One region of the Pseudomonas sp. JDS28PS106 genome, then DNA from elsewhere that is predicted to be linked to it. Evidence: predicted binding sites of a transcription regulator. Region 1 holds the regulator's gene; each other region holds the start of a gene.
The links. Region 1 encodes sigma-54, which starts transcription at its own class of promoters, with help from an activator protein. Its sites were predicted from a motif close to ANTGGCATNNANNTTGCTNT; they were not measured.
Positions count from the first base shown of each region.

Region 2: a site for sigma-54 is predicted at 3,273-3,292, ahead of TRP66_RS15865 (flagellar hook-length control protein FliK). Genes of this name have one in related genera too.
Region 3: a site for sigma-54 is predicted at 2,160-2,179, ahead of glnK (P-II family nitrogen regulator). Genes of this name have one in related genera too.

Region 1 covers NZ_JBAJGT010000005.1:176,724-183,386, reverse strand. Annotated here, with positions in the region: gene rapZ (RNase adapter RapZ) at 1-701, opposite strand, end outside; gene ptsN (PTS IIA-like nitrogen regulatory protein PtsN) at 704-1,168, opposite strand; gene hpf (ribosome hibernation-promoting factor, HPF/YfiA family) at 1,182-1,490, opposite strand; gene TRP66_RS10155 (RNA polymerase factor sigma-54) at 1,564-3,060, opposite strand; gene lptB (LPS export ABC transporter ATP-binding protein) at 3,229-3,954, opposite strand; gene lptA (lipopolysaccharide transport periplasmic protein LptA) at 3,955-4,500, opposite strand; gene lptC (LPS export ABC transporter periplasmic protein LptC) at 4,487-5,059, opposite strand; gene kdsC (3-deoxy-manno-octulosonate-8-phosphatase KdsC) at 5,086-5,625, opposite strand; gene TRP66_RS10130 (KpsF/GutQ family sugar-phosphate isomerase) at 5,625-6,599, opposite strand.
Region 2 covers NZ_JBAJGT010000009.1:55,230-61,892, forward strand. Annotated here, with positions in the region: gene fliI (flagellar protein export ATPase FliI) at 1-174, shown strand, start outside; gene fliJ (flagellar export protein FliJ) at 181-630, shown strand; gene TRP66_RS15850 (STAS domain-containing protein) at 756-1,058, shown strand; gene TRP66_RS15855 (SpoIIE family protein phosphatase) at 1,063-2,769, shown strand; gene TRP66_RS15860 (Hpt domain-containing protein) at 2,796-3,152, shown strand; gene TRP66_RS15865 (flagellar hook-length control protein FliK) at 3,329-4,702, shown strand; gene fliL (flagellar basal body-associated protein FliL) at 4,878-5,378, shown strand; gene fliM (flagellar motor switch protein FliM) at 5,388-6,356, shown strand; gene fliN (flagellar motor switch protein FliN) at 6,417-6,663, shown strand, end outside.
Region 3 covers NZ_JBAJGT010000006.1:97,001-103,663, reverse strand. Annotated here, with positions in the region: gene TRP66_RS11855 (YifB family Mg chelatase-like AAA ATPase) at 60-1,553, opposite strand; gene TRP66_RS11850 (accessory factor UbiK family protein) at 1,682-1,966, opposite strand; gene glnK (P-II family nitrogen regulator) at 2,383-2,721, shown strand; gene TRP66_RS11840 (ammonium transporter) at 2,808-4,145, shown strand; gene TRP66_RS11835 (secondary thiamine-phosphate synthase enzyme YjbQ) at 4,390-4,815, shown strand; gene sutA (transcriptional regulator SutA) at 4,913-5,239, shown strand; gene TRP66_RS11825 (HAD family hydrolase) at 5,439-6,131, opposite strand; gene xerC (tyrosine recombinase XerC) at 6,124-6,663, opposite strand, start outside.

The DNA.
Region 1 (6,663 bases):
CATTTGTTCAGGTAGGCGGAAATGTCCTGGAACATTTCCTCGACGTCCGGCTGTGCTGCCAGGTAATCGATCACAGGCTGTTCCAGCCCTGAATGGTCCCGCAGTTCCGGTTTCCAGTAGGGGTTGGGCAGACAGCGGACGTCAAAGACGACGTCGGCATCCACCGGCATGCCGCGCTTGAAGCCGAACGACTCGACGAGGAATGCCGTGCCCGGCTCCGGCTTGTTCAACAGGCGGAGCTTGAGGGTGTCGCGCAACTGGTAGAGGTTCAGATGCGTGGTGTTGATCTTCAGATCGGCCAGATCGGTGATCGGCCCCAGCAAGGTGCTCTCGTCGCGGATCGCCTCGGCCAGCGAGCGATCCGAAGTGCTCAGCGGATGACGCCGCCGGGTTTCGGAAAACCGCTTGAGCAGCGTGGCTTCGTCGGCGTCCAGGTAGAGAACGTCACAGCGGATGTTGCGTGCGCGAACTTCCGCCAGCATCAGTGGAAAGCGGGTGAGATGGCTGGGCAGGTTGCGGGCGTCTATGGAAACCGCCAAGAGGGGCTCGGCCAGCTCGGTCGTGATCAGTGCGCGTTCGGCCAGTTCCGGCAGAAGGCCGGCTGGAAGATTGTCCACACAGTAGAAACCGTTGTCTTCCAGCACGTCCAGCGCGGTGCTTTTACCGGAACCCGAGCGACCGCTCACGATGATCATGCGCATGATCAGCGGCCGTTCTGCACGTCCAGCACCACTTGATAAAGCGTTTCACCGCTTTGGGCACTGCGTAGGCGGTCGCGCACGTCGGCGCGGTCGAGCATACTGGCTATCTGGCGCAGCAGCTCCAGGTGCTCATCGGTGGCAGCCTGGGGGACCAGCAGCACGAACAGAAGGTCGACCGGCGCTCCATCGATGGCGTCGAATTCAACAGGAGCATCGAGATGTATCACCGCACTGACCGGTGCGGCGCAGTCAGGCAGGCGGCAATGGGGAATGGCGATACCGTTGCCAAACCCGGTGGAACCGAGCTTTTCACGGGCTACGAGGCTTTCGAATACCGTTTGCGAATCCATGTCCGGCACTTCGCGCCCGATCAGGTTGGCAATGGTTTCGAGGACACGCTTTTTGCTGCCTCCCGGCACGTTCACCAGGGAACGGCCGGGGGTCAGTATGTTTTCAAGTCGGATCATGTGAATAGTAGTGTCAGCGAGCGGTCGCACCTTTGAGGATGTTCTGCTGCTTTTCCTTATGCTTGAGCAATTGTCTGTCCAGCTTGTCTGTCAGCAGGTCGATGGCTGCATACATGTCGTCGTGCTCGGCATTGGCAACGACTTCTCCACCTGGGATGTGCAGGGTGGCTTCCACCTTCTGCTTCAGCTTCTCGACCGTCATGATGACCTGAACGTTGGTAATCTTGTCGAAATGTCCTTCGAGCTTGCGGAGCTTGAGCTCCATGTACTCTCGCAGAGGCTGGGTCACTTCCAGTTGGTGTCCACTGATGTTGACTTGCATACAGCTTTCTCCTTTGCCAGTGCATATAGAGGCGGGAAGAACCCGCCGCTGGAACGCTGTGGCGCGGCCTGCATCACATCAGTCGCTTTCGCTCGCTGGACGGTGCGATCCCGAGGGATTCGCGGTATTTGGCGACTGTGCGGCGGGCTACTTGAATGCCTTGTGCCTCCAGTAAACCAGCGATCTTGCTATCACTCAACGGCTTTTTCTGATTTTCAGCGGCAACCAGTTTCTTGATGATCGCGCGGATCGCCGTGGATGAGCATTCGCCTCCCTCGGAAGTGCTTACGTGGCTGGAGAAGAAGTATTTCAGCTCGTAAATGCCCCGGGGCGTGTGCATGAATTTCTGGGTGGTGACGCGCGAAATCGTCGACTCGTGCATGCCTACCGCTTCGGCGATGTCATGCAGAACCAGCGGTTTCATGGCTTCATCGCCGTACTCCAGGAAGCCGCGCTGGTGCTCGACGATCTGGGTCGCGACTTTCATGAGAGTTTCGTTGCGGCTTTGCAGGCTCTTGATGAACCAGCGAGCCTCCTGCAACTGATTGCGCATGAAAGTGTTGTCGGCGCTGGTGTCGGCACGACGGACGAAGCCTGCGTACTGAGGATTGACTCGCAGCCGGGGCACCGACTCCTGATTGAGCTCCACCAGCCAGCGCTCGTTGTCCTTGCGCACGATCACGTCAGGAATGACGTACTCGGGTTCGGTCGACTCGATCTGCGAGCCGGGCCGCGGGTTGAGGCTCTGGACCAGCTCGATGACCTGGCGAAGCTCGTCTTCCTTGAGCTTCATGCGCCGCATCAGCTGTGAATAGTCGCGACTGCCCAGAAGATCGATGAAGTCGGTGACCAGGCGCTGGGCTTCGGCCAGCCAGCGAGTCTTGGCAGGGAGCTGACGCAGTTGCAGCAACAGGCACTCGCCCAGATTGCGCGCGCCAATGCCGGCCGGCTCGAACTGCTGAATGCGATGCAGGACGGCTTCGACTTCATCGAGCTCGACATCCAGTTCCGGATCGAACGACTCGACGATTTCATCCAGTGTTTCGTCCAGATAGCCCTGGTTATTGATGCAGTCGATGAGCGTGACGGCGATCAGCCGGTCCTTGTCGGACATGGGCGCGACGTTGAGCTGCCACAGCAGATGGCTCTGCAGGCTTTCGCCCGCCGAGGTGCGGGTCGTGAAATCCCACTCGTCATCATCGTTGCCGGGCAGGCTGCTGGCGCTGGTCTGGTAGACGTCTTCCCAGGCGGTATCGACCGGCAGCTCGTTGGGAATGCGCTCGCTCCATTCACCGTCTTCGAGGTTGTCCACGGTGGACGTCGTGGACTCCTGGAAGGTCGGCTCGGGAATTTCCGCGGCGGGCGCCTGCTCGATATTGTCGGCCAGTGGATCGGACGTATCGAAATCGTCGCCTTCTTCCTGGCGTTCCAGCATAGGGTTGGATTCCAGCGCCTCCTGGATTTCCTGCTGGAGATCCAGAGTCGACAGCTGGAGCAAGCGGATGGCCTGTTGCAGCTGAGGCGTCATCGTCAGCTGCTGGCCCATTCTCAAGACTAGCGATGGTTTCATGGCAGGGGCTTAACACCTTATTCGCCGGCGCACATGCGCCATCCACTACAGAGCGCCGAAGCGCCATCACAAGCAAATTATATGCCTGAAACCTAAAGCTTTGCCTAGAGCGTCGTGACAAATAAAAAGTTGTCAAGCCCCTCAAGCGAGAAGGGCACTCCAGAGCTGTTACAGACGGAATTCGTGGCCGAGGTAAACCTCTTTCACCAGCTGGTTGGCCAGAATGGTTTCGGCATTGCCTTCGGCGATCAGCTGTCCGTCGTTGACGATGTAGGCGGTTTCGCAGATATCCAGGGTTTCACGGACGTTGTGGTCGGTGATCAGCACGCCGATCCCCTTGGCCTTGAGGTGGTGGATGATCTGTTTGATGTCGCCGACCGAGATCGGATCGACGCCCGCGAACGGTTCGTCCAGCAGGATGAATTTTGGTGCGGTAGCCAGCGCCCGCGCGATCTCGACCCGGCGACGCTCGCCGCCGGACAGGCTCATGCCGAGGTTGTCGCGGATGTGCGTGATGTGGAATTCCTGCAACAGGCTTTCCAGCTCCTTGCGGCGCGCGGCGGTATCGAGCTCCTTGCGGGTCTCGAGAATCGCCATGATGTTGTCCGCCACCGACAGCTTGCGGAAGATGGAGGCTTCCTGAGGCAGATAGCCAATGCCGGCGCGAGCGCGGCCGTGCATGGGCTGATGACTGACGTCCAGGTCGTCGATCAGGACGCGGCCCTGATCCGCCTGCACCAGTCCGACGATCATGTAGAAGCAGGTGGTCTTGCCGGCGCCGTTGGGGCCGAGCAGGCCGACGATCTGACCGCTTTCGATGGACAGGCTCACATCGCGCACGACCTGGCGGCTCTTGTAGCTCTTGGCCAGATGCTGGGCTTTAAGCGTCGCCATTTACTGGGCCTTCTGCGGTTGTTCGGATTTTTTCTTAGGCTGGATGACCATGTCGATACGCGGACGCGGCGCAGTCACCTTGGTGCCACTGGCGCGGCCGGCGCTGACGATCTGACGAACCGTGTCGTAGACGATTTTCTCGCCTTCGGACGTATTGCCGTCGTTGATCACCTTGGCCTTGTCGATCAGGACGATACGATCCTGGGCCGCGTAGTACTGGATGGTCACGGCGTAGGCCTGCACGATCGGCTTGTCCACCGACGGTTTCTGCTCGTAATAGGCCAGATTACCCACGGAGGTGAACACATCGACTTCACCTTGGGCATTACGGGTGATGGTCACGGTGTTGCCGGTGATCTTCATCGAACCCTGGGTGATGATGACGTTGCCCTTGTAGGTCGCAACGCCGCGCTTGTCATCGAGCTGGGCATCATCGGACTGGATGTGGATCGGCTGATCGCGGTCCGTCGGCAGGGACCAGGCGCTCGCGCTTCCCAGTGCTGCGCTCAGGCCGAGCAAGAAAGGAAGGGTTTTAACGAGCCTCATACTGTCCTCTTACGTTGGACAGCAGGTCCATCCTGCCGTCGTTCAAATACGCTTTCATTCCCTTGGCCGTGGTCGCACCGCCGGCCGCGTCGATTTTAACGACTTGCTCGGTCTGCGCATATTGCTTCTGCGGGAATACGGTCATGCGACTACTGGTGATGATAGTCGTACGTTTCTTTTCGTCGGTTCGGGCGATGCGAACCGAGTCGATCAATTCGACTTCGGTGCCGCCTGGCGACACTTCGCCCCGCTTGCTTTGAACGTGCCAAGGGAACAGCGTTCCGCGGTACATTTGCAGGTCGGGAGTGGTTAGCAGGGTCACGTCGGTGGCCTTGACGTGCTCGACCTTGTCAGCGGTCATCTCGTATTGCAGCTTGCCGTCCGGCAGGTACTGCACGCTGCGCGCATTGAGCGCGTAATAGTCGATCGCAGCCTCGTCGCCGCTGACGGCCGGCTGGTCCATGAAGCTTTCCGGGCTGACGTTCCAGTATCCGGCGGCCGCCACCAGAAGGGCGATGCTGCCGAAAACCAGAAACTTGCGGATCTTTTTACTGAACAACATAGTGGGCTCTGTATGGTCGGCTTCTATAGATAAGCGGCGTTGGCCGCTTCCAGATTGCCCTGAGCGCTCAGAATCAGTTCGCAGAACTCGCGCGCGGCACCTTCACCGCCTCGCGCCTGGGTCACCCCGTCGGCATGCTGGCGCACGAAGCTGGCGGCGTTGGCGACCGCCATGCCCAGCCCCACGCGGCGAATGACCGGCAGGTCCGGCAGATCGTCGCCCAGGTAAGCGACCTGCTCGTAGGTCAGGCCGAGTGTAGCGAGTAATTGATCGAGTACCACCAGCTTGTCTTCGCGTCCTTGAAACAGATGCGCGATGCCGAGGTTTTTCGCCCGACGTTCGACGACCGGCGACTTGCGACCGCTGATGATGGCCGTGGTAACGCCCGACGCGATCAGCGTCTTGATGCCGTGTCCGTCCAGCGTGTTGAAGGTCTTGAACTCGCTGCCGTCTTCCAGGAAATACAGGCGGCCGTCGGTCAGCACGCCATCAACATCGAATACCGCCAGCTTGATCGGCCTGGCGCGTTGCATCAATTCTTCGGTCATCGGGATACCTTCCATTACATGACGCCTGCGCGCAAGAGATCCTGCAGATTGAACGCCCCGACAGGGCGGTCTTCGCGGTCGACGACGATCAGCGCGCTGATCTTCGAATCTTCCATGATCTTCAGGGCTTCGGCGGCCAGCATTTCGGGGCGCACGGTCTTGCCGTGCACGGTCATGACTTCATCGATGGCACTTTGACGGATGTCCAGCGGACGGTCGAGCGTGCGGCGCAGGTCGCCGTCCGTGAAGATGCCTGCCAGCTTACCATCCGTTTCGACGATCGCAGTCATTCCCAGGCCCTTGCGGGTCATTTCCAGCAGAGCGTCGCGCAATGGCGTGCCACGCTGGACCACCGGGAGGGCGTCTCCGCTGTGCATGACGTTCTCGACCTTGAGCAGCAGGCGGCGCCCCAGCGCGCCACCGGGGTGCGAGAACGCGAAGTCCTCGGCCGTGAAACCGCGAGCTTCCAGCAGTGCCACTGCCAGGGCGTCTCCCATCGCCAGCGCGGCGGTCGTGGAGGACGTCGGCGCGAGATTGAGCGGGCAGGCTTCATGCTCCACGCCGACGTTGAGATTCACGTCGGCCGCTTTTGCCAGCGTCGATTCCGGATTGCCGGTCAGGCTGATCATCTTGATGCCCAGGCGCTTGATCAGCGGCAGCAGCGTGACGATCTCGCTGGTGGTGCCCGAATTGGACAAGGCCAGGATGATGTCGTCGCGAGTGATCATGCCCATGTCGCCATGGCTGGCTTCGGCGGGATGCACGAAGAACGACGTGGTGCCGGTGCTCGCCAGCGTCGCGGCGATCTTGTTGCCGATATGCCCCGACTTGCCCATGCCTACGACCACGACCCGTCCGGTGCTGGCCAGAATCATTTCGCACGCTCGCACGAAATCCGTGTCGATATGAGCGAGCAAACCGTTGATCGCTTCGATTTCGAGACGGATGGTGCGCTGAGCAGATTGAATCAGGTCGCTGGATCGAGTCATGGGTTTGAACGGTCAGGCTGCTAAAAGGCGGGGATTATAGCGGTAATGAGCGATTCACTCACCT
Region 2 (6,663 bases), on a different contig from region 1:
GACCTGATCAGCGTCGGTGCCTACGTGGCCGGCGGTGACCGGGAGACTGACATGGCCATCGCCCTGCAACCGGCGCTGGTGCGTTATCAGCGTCAGGGGCTGCGCGACAACGAGAGCATGCAGGCCAGTGGCGAAGCGCTGGCGGCCGTGTTCGGTCCGGCCCCTGGCGGCTGATGACCGATGGCTCAGAGTCGAGCGGCGCGTCTGGCGCCCGTGGTGGAAATGGCCGAGGCCGCCGAGCGAAGCGCGGCGCAGCGGCTTGGCTATTTTCAGGGCCAGGTCAATCTGGCCCTCAACAAACTGCAGGAGCTCGATCAGTTCCGTCACGACTACCAGCAGCAGTGGCTGGCGAAGGGCAGTGGTGGCGTATCCGGGCAGTGGATGATGGGTTACCAGCGCTTTCTCAGCCAGCTCGACACCGCCGTCGCCCAGCAGAACAAGAGTCTGGAGTGGCATCAGTCCAACCTCGACAAGGCGCGTACCTCCTGGCAGGAGGCCTACGCCCGGGTGGAAGGGCTGCGCAAGCTGGTACAGCGCTACATCGACGAGGCTCGTCGTCTGGAAGACAAGCGCGAGCAGAAGCTGCTGGACGAGTTATCCCAGCGCCTGCCACGTCACGAGCCTGACTGATCGACCGGGTCCATGAAGTCTGAACGGTTATCCGGGCCGGTTTCTCTTCGAGGCCTTTGGTTCGCCTATTTTGTAAACACCCTCTAAGCTTTGGGTGTCTCGGTGATGAAACATTAGGGATCAATATGACTGTCACGTCCGAGCTTTCCCCCGATCGTCAGCAGTTGACGATCTTCGTCGAGGGCCGTTTCGACTTCGGTGCTCATCAGGACTTTCGCGCGGCGTATCAGGATCGTCCCGGAAACCTCAACTACGTCGTGGATCTGCGCGGTACCCAATATCTGGACAGCTCTGCGCTGGGCATGCTGCTCTTGCTGCGCGACCATGCCGGCGGGGACACGGCCCGCGTCAGGCTGATCAACTGCACGCCTGACGTGATCAAGATCCTGACCATTTCCAACTTCTCCAAATTGTTCCAGCTGAGCTGACGCCTTGGGCACCGTTTCCAAGGGGCTGTGCATTCTCATCGCCGAAGACAGCCCCAGCGACCGGCTGCTGCTGTCGACCATCATCGGTCGGCTGGGTCATCGGGTACTGAGCGCCGCGACGGGCATCGAGGCCGTCGCCGTATTCGAGCTTGAGCGGCCACAGCTGGTACTGATGGACGCGATGATGCCGGTCATGGACGGTTTTGAAGCGGCGCGGCGCATCAAGAAAATGGCCGGCGAGTCGCTGGTGCCGATCATTTTCCTGACGTCTCTTACCGAAGGCGAAGCCTTGGCGTACTGCCTGGAAGCCGGCGGCGACGATTTCATCTCCAAGCCCTACAACCCAGTGGTGCTCGCGGCCAAGATCAACGCCATGAATCGCCTGCGCCTGTTGCAGGAGACCGTTCTGCAACAGCGCGATCAGATCGCCCGACACCACGAATACCTGCTGCATGAGCAGCGCGTCGCCAAGGCTGTGTTCGACCAGGTGGCTCATTCCGGGTGCCTGGGCGCGTCAAATATCCGTTATCTGCAATCGCCCTATGCGCTGTTCAATGGTGACCTGATGCTGGCCGCCTATACCCCTGCGGGCCTGATGCACGTATTGCTCGGCGACTTTACTGGCCATGGGCTGCCGGCTGCGGTGGGTGCCATGCCCTTGGCCGAAGTATTCTACGGCATGACCACCAAGGGTTACGGCCTGCCGGAAATCCTTCGCGAGATGAACGCCAAGCTCAAGCGCATCCTGCCGGTGGACATGTTCTGCTGCGCCACGCTGCTAAGCGTCAATATTGCCCAGCGGCAAGTGGAGGTATGGAACGGCGGGCTCCCCGAGGGCTATCTGTTGCGCGGCCATGGCCGTGAATCGACGCCGCTTGCATCCCGCCATTTGCCGCTGGGCGTGTTGAGCGTCGAAGCCTTTGACACCCGCACTGAAGTGCATCCGCTGGCGCCGGGCGACCGCATCTTTCTGCTCTCCGATGGCGTGCTGGACACGTCCAACAGCTGTGACGAGCGATTTGGCGGGCAACGCCTGCGAGAGGTGCTGGCGGCCAATCGCGAACCCGAGCTGCTGATCCAGGAAATACTCCAGGCCCTGAACGACTTCGGCGGCAAGGCTCGGGATGACGTCAGCATGCTGGAAATCATTGCCGACGAATCCGCGATGCCGACGCCGCCGCCCTTGATCTATTCCGACAGCGGGGCGTCGAGTCCGCTGGACTGGTCGGCCAGCTTCGAATTCCGCGCCGCGACCCTCAAACGCTTCAACCCATTGCCGTACGTCGTGCAGTTGCTATTGGAAGTCCATGGACTGCGCGCGCAGACCAGCGCGTTGCACAGCGTGCTCGCCGAGCTGTACAGCAATGCCCTCGAACACGGAGTTTTAGGGCTCGATTCGGCGCTTAAACATGATGCGGCCGGATTTGCCAGCTACTATGAACAGCGGGCCGAACGTCTGACAGCGCTCGACAGCGGTTTCATCCGCTTGCATGTCAGCGTCAAGCCAGTGGCGCAGGGCGGCCGGCTGACGGTCAGCATCGAAGACAGCGGTCGGGGCTTCGACGCCCGGCAGGTGCTGGCTACGCCGCCGGCGCTCGACAGTCTGTACGGGCGGGGCATCCGGCTGGTGTGCGAACTTGGTCAACAGGCCCGCTGGAGCGACGATGGCCGGACTGCCAGCGTAGAGTTTTCATGGAGCGCAATGGCATAATCGGCCGCGAATCAAGGAGCGAACAAGTGTCGATTCATGTGGACAGCAGCGTGTTGAGCGCTTTGCAGGATGTCATGGAAGGTGAGTACCCGACCTTGCTCGACGTCTTTCTTGAAGATTCCGAGCAACGGGTCGCGCAATTGCACGCGGCCTGCCATTCCCCTGCGCCGGATTTGCAGGCGCTGAGCCTGAATGCGCACAGCTTCAAGGGCAGCTGCGCCAATATGGGGGCTTTCAAATTGTCCGAGCTATGCCGGCAACTGGAGGACCAGTCCCGCCTGGGAAAGCGCGATGAGCTGGAGCGCCTGATCGAGCAGATCGACGCCGAATACCTGACCGTACGCCGGCTTTTCATCGCCGAGCGGCGGCTCTACAACAGCTGATACCAGCCCCCTTCGGTAGGAGCGGCTTCAGCCGCGAAGCGCCGGTACATCCGACGAGACGCACTGGTTCGGACGCCTATCTCGCGGATAAATCCGCTCCTACAAACCGCGCAAGCGTTTATTGGCCCGGATCTTGCTGTAGCTTGGGCAACCAGCTGCTTTCTGCGGAGTTTCAAATGTCCCTCGCCACTAATGTGCTTCTCCAGGCCAGCACTGCCGCGACCTCCAGGTCCGGTATGGCCAACACCGCTTCAAAACCAGCCGATGCTGGCAGGGACGGGGCTTCCAGCTTCTCCAACGTCTATGACCAACAAGGGCGGGACAAGGTCGCTCAGCATCAGGACGCCCCTGCGAAGACTTCTCGTGACACGGAAAAGAACAAGCCTGTGGCGGCCAAAGACAAGGCCGATACCGGCCAGCCCGCAGCCGGCTCTCAATCGACCGTTGCCGAAAGCGGCAAAGACTTGCCTGCCGATTCGGCGGCAGCGACCGCTGAGCAATCCGCCGGTGATGAGGCGGACACGTCCGAAGCGGCGCTGGCCGCAAGCGACGCACTCAGCACCGACTCGCTCGATCCGGCTCTGCTGACTGCGGATGGTCCGGTTCCGGGGGAACTGCCTGTCGCACTGGTGACCGATTCGGCGCCCGATGCGAATACAGCTCCCGTACTGGCCGCCATGAATGCGGCGCCGGTTGCGACGGTTGTGGAAGACTCCTTCGACCCGGACGCCGATCCGCTCAAGGACCTGCCTGCCGTGCAGTTGGCGCTGGAAAGCGCCAACGCCAAGACGCACTTTGCGCCGCAGAACCATCAGGCTGCCGCCAATGTGCCTGCCGATCCGGAAGCTGACCCGACTCAGAACCTCGCCAATAACCTGGCGGCGCTCACCGAGCAGCAGGCGTCGGATGAAAGCAGCACCGAGAGCAGCGACAAATCCTTCACCAGCCTGATTGGCGACGCCCTCAAGGACGTCAAGAGCGCGGCAGGCGACACGCGGGTCGACAACTTCGCCGAGCGTCTGGCGGCTCTGAGTCAGGCCGCGCAGCCGGCCAGGACCGCCGCGCCATCCACGCCGTTGCTCAGCCAGCCTTTGGCGATGCACCAGAGCGGCTGGAGCGAAGGTATCGTCGAGCGTGTGATGTATCTGTCGAGCCAAAGCCTCAAGTCGGCGGAAATCAAGCTGGAACCGGCGGAACTCGGTCGTCTCGACATTCGCGTCAACATGGCGCCGGATCAGCAGACCCAGGTGACCTTCATGAGCGCCCACCTCGGCGTTCGCGAAGCGCTGGAAAGCCAGATGTCTCGGCTGCGCGACTCCTTCACTCAGCAAGGCCTGGGGCAGGTTGACGTGAACGTTGCCGACCAGTCACAGCAGCAGGCGCAACAGCAAGCCCAAGAGCAGGCCAGCCGTGCCCAGCGTGGCGGTCGCGGTTCGAGGCTGTCGGGCGGTGACAGCGGCGATGACGGTGCCGTGGCCGAAGCTGCAGCGCCGGTCAGTCAGCCTGTGCAGCGGGTGGTGGGGACCAGCGAGATCGACTACTACGCCTGATCAACGGTAACCATCGCCAGCAAGCTGGCTCCTCCGTAGGAGCCAGCTTGCTGGCGATATTGCCTTCCCTCTCTATCTGTTCCCTCATTCGTATCCCCCCGCACAACTCTGGCATAACACTTGCTCAGCCACTGTCATGTATTGAAGATCCCCTCAATAGCGACGGATTATTGGCATGGCGAAGAGCGACGAACCCAAAGACCCAGCTTCCAAAGGAAAACTCAAACTCATCATTATCGCAGTGGTAGCGTTACTGCTCGCGGTGGGTTTGTCGGTGGGAGCAACCTGGTTCATCATGCACAAATCCGACAGCGCGCCGGACCCGGCAGCCGCGGCCGCCGCGACCGATGTCAAGCCGGTGGCGGTCTACGAGCCGTTGACTCCGGCGTTCGTGGTCAACTTCAATGCCAACGGTCGCCAGCGCTACATGCAGGTCAGCATCACCATGCTCTCGCGCAATGCCGCCGACATGGAAGCGCTCAAGGCGCACATGCCGGTCATCCGCAATAACTTGGTCATGCTGTTCGCCGGGATTCCCTTCGAATCGCTGGCAACGCCGGTAGGTCAGGAAATGCTGCGTCAGAAAGCGACCGCCAGCATTCAGGAAGTGGCTCAGAAAGAACTCGGCAAGACTGTGATCGAGCAGCTGCTGTTCACTAACTTCGTATTGCAGTAGGACCCCCACATGGCCGTGCAAGACCTTCTGTCCCAGGACGAAATCGACGCGCTGTTGCATGGTGTCGACGATGGTATGGTCCAGACCGAAAGCCCTACCGAGCCTGGCAGCGTCAAAAGCTATGACCTGACCAGCCAGGACCGGATCGTCCGCGGTCGCATGCCGACCCTTGAGATGATCAACGAGCGTTTCGCGCGCTATACCCGCATCAGCATGTTCAACCTGCTGCGCCGTTCGGCGGACGTGGCGGTCGGCGGGGTGCAAGTGATGAAGTTCGGCGAGTACATCCACTCGCTGTATGTGCCTACCAGCCTCAATCTGGCGAAGATCAAGCCTTTGCGCGGCACGGCACTGTTCATCCTCGACGCCAAGCTGGTGTTCAAGCTGGTGGACAACTTCTTCGGCGGCGACGGTCGTCACGCCAAGATCGAGGGGCGCGAGTTCACGCCGACCGAGCTGCGCGTGGTGCGCATGGTGCTGGATCAGGCGTTCATCGATTTGAAGGAAGCCTGGCAGGCCATCCTGGAAGTCAACTTCGAGTACATCAACTCGGAAGTGAACCCGGCCATGGCGAACATCGTCGGCCCGAGCGAAGCGGTCGTGATCTCCACCTTCCACATCGAGCTGGACGGCGGTGGCGGCGACCTGCACGTGACCATGCCGTACTCGATGATCGAGCCGATTCGCGAAATGCTCGACGCCGGTTTCCAGTCCGATCTGGACGACCAGGACGAGCGCTGGATCAACGCATTGAAGGAAGACGTGCTGGACGTTTCGGTGCCTTTGACCACCACGGTGGCCCAGCGCCAGTTGCCGTTGCGCGACATTCTGCACATGCGCCCAGGGGATGTGATCCCGGTCGAGCTGCCGGATGCGCTGATCATGCGTGCTAACGGCGTGCCGTCGTTCAAGGTCAAGCTCGGCTCGCACAAGGGCAATCTGGCCCTGCAAGTAATCGAACCCATAGAGCGGCGCTGACTCAAACGTCGGTGCCGGTAATTGTTGCGTAATTGAATCATTGCCCGCAGAGGACAACCAATGGCTGATGAAAACGAAATGACGTCTGCTGAAGATCAGGCGTTGGCCGATGAATGGGCTGCGGCCCTGGGCGAGGCTGGCGAAGGCGGGCAGGCGGACATCGACGCGCTGCTGGCCGCCGATGCCGGGAACTCGTCCAATCGCATGGCGATGGAAGAGTTCGGCAGCGTGCCGAAGACGGCAGGTGCGGCCACTCTGGACGGCCCCAATCTGGACGTGATCCTGGATATCCCGGTGTCGATTTCCA
Region 3 (6,663 bases), on a different contig from region 1:
CTTCTCCGACGCGTTGAGTGGGACGTTTCACAGGTCTTTTCCCATAGCCCATGACCGCTTCACTGGCTCGACGGCCGATACTGCAGCGCCTCCGCCAGATGCTCACGCTTGATGGCTTCGACCTGCTCCAGATCCGCCAGCGTTCGCGCGACTTTCAACAGTCGGTGCGCGGCCCGCAATGACAGCGTCAAACGCTCGCACGCGGTTTCCAGCCAGCTTTCGTCGGTGCTGGACAACGCGCAGTGTTGGCGCAGGCCTGTAAGGTCGAGAAAAGCATTGGGACATCCCTGCCGACGTTGCTGCCGTTCACGCGCCTGGGCGACACGCGCGGCGGCGCTGGCGGTGTCATCTCCGGTCTGCGGGATGTGGTGAAGGGCAGTGGTCTCGCGGGCGACAGTCAGATGCAGGTCGATGCGGTCCAGCAGCGGACCGGACAGTTTGTTGCGGTAGCGTTCGACCTGCTCGGTCGAGCAACGGCAGCGCCCGGTGGGCTCGCCCAGATAGCCGCACGGGCAGGGATTCATGGCCGCCACGAGCTGGAAGCGGGCCGGGAAGCGCACCCGGTCGCGCGCTCTCGCAATCACGATATGCCCCGACTCCAGCGGCTCGCGCAAAACCTCCAGCACGCGCCGATCGAACTCAGGCAGCTCATCCAGAAACAGGACGCCGTGGTGAGCGAGGGTTATCTCGCCAGGTTGCGGGCGGCTGCCGCCTCCCACCAGCGCCGGTCCCGATGCGGAATGGTGCGGTTGGCGAAACGGGCGCTGCGGCCAGCAATCCAGGGGCGTCTGGCTGGCAACCGACTGAATGGCCGCGACTTCCAGTGCTTCGCACTCGTCCAGCGGAGGCAACAGACCGGGCAAGCGGCTGGCAAGCAGAGTCTTGCCGGTTCCTGGCGGTCCACTGAACAGCAGGTTATGGGCGCCTGCCGCAGCGACCACCAGTGCTCGCTTGGCAGCGATCTGGCCCTGCACTTCGTTGAGATCGGGGTAAGGCCGTGCTCGAGCAATGAGGCCGTGCGCCTGATACGGCGCAATCGGTGTTCTGCCGTTGAAATGCGCGACCAGCTCCAGCAGGTGGTTGACGGCAATGACGCGCAATCCAGAGGCCAGACAGGCCTCCTCGGCATTCGCCGCCGGCACTATAAGCGTGCGCTCCGCATTACGAGCCGCCAGCGCCGCCGGCAACACGCCCTGCACAGCACGAATCGCGCCCGACAACGCCAGCTCGCCAAGGCACTCGATATCCTGCAGCGCCGTCAGTGGCACTTGCCCGCTGGCGCCCAGCAAGCCCAGGGCGATTGCCAGATCGAAGCGCCCGCCATCCTTGGGCAGGTCCGCCGGCGCCAGGTTGAGCGTGATGCGACGGGCCGGGAAATCCAGTCCGGAATTGAGAATGGCGCTGCGCACCCGGTCCTTGCTTTCCTTGACCGCGCCTTCGGGCAAGCCCACCAGCGTCAGCGCCGGGAGACCGTTGGCAAGGTGAGCTTCGACGGTTACGGCAGGGGCTTCCACGCCCACCTGGGCTCGGCTGTGAACAATGGCCAGAGACATGATTCGTTCCTTGAAAGTGCGACACAGGCCATCGTGCGACATTCAAGGGCAGGGCGAGCGAGGGAATGGCTACAGAGTGTAAACGCCATCATGAGGGGCAGATGGCGTTCCAAAACGAGACGTGCGAATCAGCGAGGGTCGGACAGGCGATCCGCCTCGGTCGATGCGGCGGTTCTTTCTTCCATTTCTGCCACCTTGGCTTCCAGCGCCTCCAGGCGCGCGCGAGTCCGGGCCAGGACGGCCATCTGGCTGTCGAATTCTTCGCGGCTGACCATATCCAGCTTGCTGAAAGCACTGTGCAGCAGCGCCTTGAACTGGGTTTCGAATTCGTTACGAGGCAGAGGGTTCTCGCCATTGAACAGGCGAGAGGCGTGGCCGCTCAAGGCGTCCAGAAAAGCTTTTGGCGCAAGCATGTGCATTCTCCCGATTCAGATTGGGCGGCAGTGTAGCACGCCCTGCCCAGGCCATTTTTCAGCCATCCCCATGCACAACTATCGGGCAGTCAGGCGTGCACGCGCGCACTATTGTTGTGCGCACAGTCGCTACAAGCGACCTTCCAGCCTATGTAAATCGGTCGGGTGGCCCGGTTTTCATGGCTGCGCATGAACTGGCAAGCTTTCTGCTTAGAGGCAAGTGACCCATGCACTGATGCAGTCGCTGTGACTAAGGCAGTGCGGCAGGCGGAGCGGGGAATGTTTCGTCAGAAGCGGTTTTCTGGAGTTGGTCCGGCTCATCCGGCGACCGACGCGTTACAAAGCCAGGCACTGCGCTTAGACTTGAGTCGGGTTTGTTTTCCTGGGGCAAGTCCATCAATTCGGGAGAAAGTTTCATGAAGCTAGTCACTGCAATCATCAAGCCGTTCAAGCTGGACGACGTTCGCGAGTCGTTGTCGGAAATCGGCGTGCAGGGCATCACCGTCACCGAGGTCAAAGGCTTCGGTCGCCAGAAGGGTCACACTGAGCTGTACCGCGGTGCTGAGTACGTAGTCGACTTCCTTCCCAAGGTGAAGATCGATGTCGCCATCGACGACAAGGATCTGGATCGCGTGATCGAGGCCATCACCAAAGCGGCCAACACCGGCAAGATCGGCGACGGCAAGATTTTCGTGGTGAATCTCGAGCAGGCCATTCGCATCCGTACCGGCGAAACCGATACCGACGCGATTTAAGCCGCCACCCCCAAGAGGGTGTTTACAAATAGGCGAGCAAGCGCAGCCATTTTGTAAGCACCCTCCAAAGCCCCAGGAGAAAAAATATGACTCTGCGTCAATTCGCAGGGCTAGGAGCCCTGTTGTCCCTCGCATTACCTGGTATGGCCCTGGCGGCTGACCCGGTTGCCGAACCTGTGCTCAATTCCGGCGATACCGCCTGGATGCTGACCGCGACCGCACTGGTCCTGTTCATGACCATTCCGGGCCTGGCGCTGTTCTACAGCGGCATGGTTCGTTCGAAAAACGTTCTTTCCGTGATGATGCAATGTTTTGCCATCACCGGCCTGATCAGCATTCTCTGGGTCGTATACGGCTATAGCCTGGCATTCGACACGACCGGCATGGAAGAGGGCGTCGTCAACTTCAATTCCTTCTTCGGAGGTCTGGGCAAGGCGTTCCTGGCGGGCATCACGCCATCGAGCATCACTGGCTCCGCCGCCCTGTTTCCGGAAGCGGTATTCGTCACCTTCCAGATGACGTTCGCCATCATCACCCCGGCGCTGATCGTCGGTGCCTTTGCCGAGCGCATGAAGTTCTCCGCGATGCTGGTGTTCATGGGCATCTGGTTCACGCTGGTCTACGCACCGATCGCCCACATGGTCTGGGGCGGCGTGGGCGGCCTGATGTGGGACTGGGGTGTCCTGGATTTCGCGGGCGGTACCGTGGTTCACATCAACGCCGGTATCGCCGGTCTGGTCGCGTGCCTGGTACTGGGCAAGCGTAAAGGTTTCCCGACCACCCCGATGGCTCCGCACAACCTGGGTTACACCCTGGTCGGCGCGGCCATGCTGTGGATCGGCTGGTTCGGCTTCAACGCCGGCTCCGCCGCGGCAGCCAATGGCACTGCGGGCATGGCGATGCTGGTTACCCAGATCGCAACCGCCGCGGCGGCACTGGGCTGGATGTTCGCTGAATGGGTAACCCACGGTAAGCCAAGCGCATTGGGCATCGCCTCCGGCGTGGTTGCCGGTCTGGTCGCGATCACTCCGGCCGCCGGTACCGCTGGCCCGATGGGTGCTCTGGTGATCGGCCTGGCTTCCGGCGTGATCTGCTTCTTCTGCGCCACGACCCTCAAGCGCAAGCTGGGCTATGACGACTCGCTGGACGCTTTCGGCGTGCACGGCGTCGGCGGCATCGTTGGCGCGATCCTCACCGGCGTATTCGCGGCCCCGGCACTGGGCGGCTTCGGTGCCGTGACCGACATCGGCGCACAGGTCTGGATTCAATTCAAAGGCGTCGCCTTCACAGTGGTCTACACCGCTGTCGTGACCTTCATCATCCTCAAGGTGCTGGACGTGGTGATGGGGCTGCGTGTCACCGACGAGGAAGAGTCTGTCGGACTGGACCTTGCGCAACACAACGAGCGTGGCTACAACTTGTAAGCGGCTACTGTTGCGAAAACGAAAATGCCCGGTCTCCGGGCATTTTTTTTGTCTGCCTCATGTGAATCAACTGCCGGTTCGCGCTGTCATTGATGTTGCCGCCGTAACGGATTCCAGCGGTTCGACAAGGTCCATCCAGAGGAACCCCAGAGGTTGCTGTCAACTCGTCCGAAAGCCGCAGTATTGTGAGCTTTGCTTTTTTTGCAGGCGAGTTAGAATGCGCGCCGAACGTACGGAGAACGGTATGTGGCATCAATCCAGAATTACCCTCAAGGCTCGACCTCGCGGGTTTCATCTGGTCACTGACGAGCTGCTCGCCGGCTTGCCCGAGTTGCGCGGTTGCCGTGTCGGCCTGCTGCACTTGTGGCTGCAACATACCTCGGCCTCGTTAACCGTCAACGAGAACGCCGATCCGGCGGTACGTCGTGATTTCGAGCGTTTTTTCAGCCGTCTGGTACCGCAGGGCGCCAGCGGTTACGAACACAACGACGAAGGTCCTGATGACTTGCCGGCGCACTTCAAGGCCAGTCTGCTGGGTTGCCAGTTGGTTTTGCCGGTAACGGCAGGACGACTGGCGCTGGGTACCTGGCAAGGTATCTATCTGGGCGAGCACCGTGATTCAGGCGGCGCCCGCAACGTCCTGGCCACCCTTCAGGGTGACTGGACATGATCGCCAGACAAGGCGATTTTGAATTTTTTCCGACAGCCTTGGATTTTGAGGCTGCTGGGCTATAACTAATCTGCTTTCGCAAGTCATGAGGTAGAACATGAGCGACGACGACAACGATGATCTGGTAGATGACCTGGAAGGCGAGGACGACGGCGAGGAGCTTGCTGCTGCTCCCGAAGACGACGCCTCCGACGCTGATGACGGTGCTGAAGTTGCGGCCACACCCGCCAAGGGCAAGGCCAAGGCTGCAATATCGGTCGATGAGCTGCCCAGCGTAGAAGCAAAGAACAAGGAGCGTGATGCTCTTGCCCGCGCCATGGAAGAATTCCTGGCTCGGGGTGGCAAGGTGCAGGAAGTGGAACCCAACGTGGTCGCCGATCCGCCCAAGAAGCCTGACAACAAATACGGCAGCCGCCCTATCTGAGGGCAGTAAGGTCGTATGAAAAAAGCCCGCTGTCGCTGCGGGCTTTTTTTTGCGCATTGCCCGTCGTAGGAGCCAGCTTGCTGGCGATTAACCGTGCACGTTTTTTCAGGCAGTACGCGTCATTGTTTATCGCCAGCAAGGCGGAACGCCGCCCCGGTGGCTCCTACAAAGGGAAGCGCAGCGGGTAAGTCTTACGGATTCACGCCCAGCGACCCAGAACCTCCGGCAACTGCGACAGGTTGTGGATCTCCGCATCCGGCAGTCTGTCAGCGTCCCACACCTTGCCTTGCGGGTTGTACCAGATGGCGCGCATGCCCGCTTGCTGGGCGCCGGCGATGTCGTCGCTGGGGTGGTCGCCGATATGCACCGCCACGCTGGCGTCGACGTTGGCTCGACGTAGCGCTTCGAGGAAGGGCGCGGGATCGGGTTTGCCGATTCCAAGATCCTCGGCGCACAGGGCGAACGAAAAGTAATCGGCCAGACCCAGCCGGCGCACGTCTGCGTTGCCGTTGGTGATGACACCCAGCATGAAGGTCTTGGCGAGGATTTCCAGGGTCGGTTGCACGTCCGGAAATATCTGCACCTGATGCCGCCCGTGAAGGAACACTTCGAAACTCTGCTCGGCCAGGTCTTGTGCTTGCTCAGCGTCATAGCCCGCGTCTTCCAGCGCGTGATAGAGCACCTGACGGCGCAGGGCGCTGATGCGATGTTTGTACGAGGGCTCGGCCTCGATCAGCCGCGTGCGGATTTCCCACAGATGCTCGACCGGCACCGGCCCCAGCAGCGGTGCATGCTCGGTGAGCCAGTCGCGCAATGCGGCCTCGGCGCCGACCAGCGCCGGGGCGGTGTCCCAGAGCGTGTCGTCCAGATCGAACGTGATGAGCTTAATCATGGGCAGATCCTTTGCGTTTGGCGCGGGGATGGGCGCCATCGTATACCGACGCCAGATGCTGGAAGTCTAGATGGGTATAGATCTGCGTGGTCTTGATATCGGCATGGCCGAGCAACTCCTGGACGGCGCGCAGATCCTGCGACGACTCCAGCAGATGGCTGGCGAACGAGTGACGCAACATGTGCGGATGCAGGTTTTGCCCCAGTTCGCGCTCTCCGGCGGTCCGAAGCCGCACTTGAATAGCCCGCGGCCCCAGACGAGTACCTTTCTGGCTGACGAATACTGCGTCGTCTCTGGGGTTGGTCAATGCGCGCAACGGTAACCAGGCCTCCAGCGCCCGGCGAGCCTTGCTGCCCACAGGCAGGACGCGTGTCTTGCTGCCCTTGCCAAGCACCTGTATCAGCCCGGCACCCAGATCGAGTTGATCAAGGTTCAGTCCGGCCAGTTCAGACAACCGCAGCCCGGAGGAATACAGCAGTTCGAGAATGGCGTGATCGCGACGGCCCAGAAAATCATCTTCAACGCCGCCATC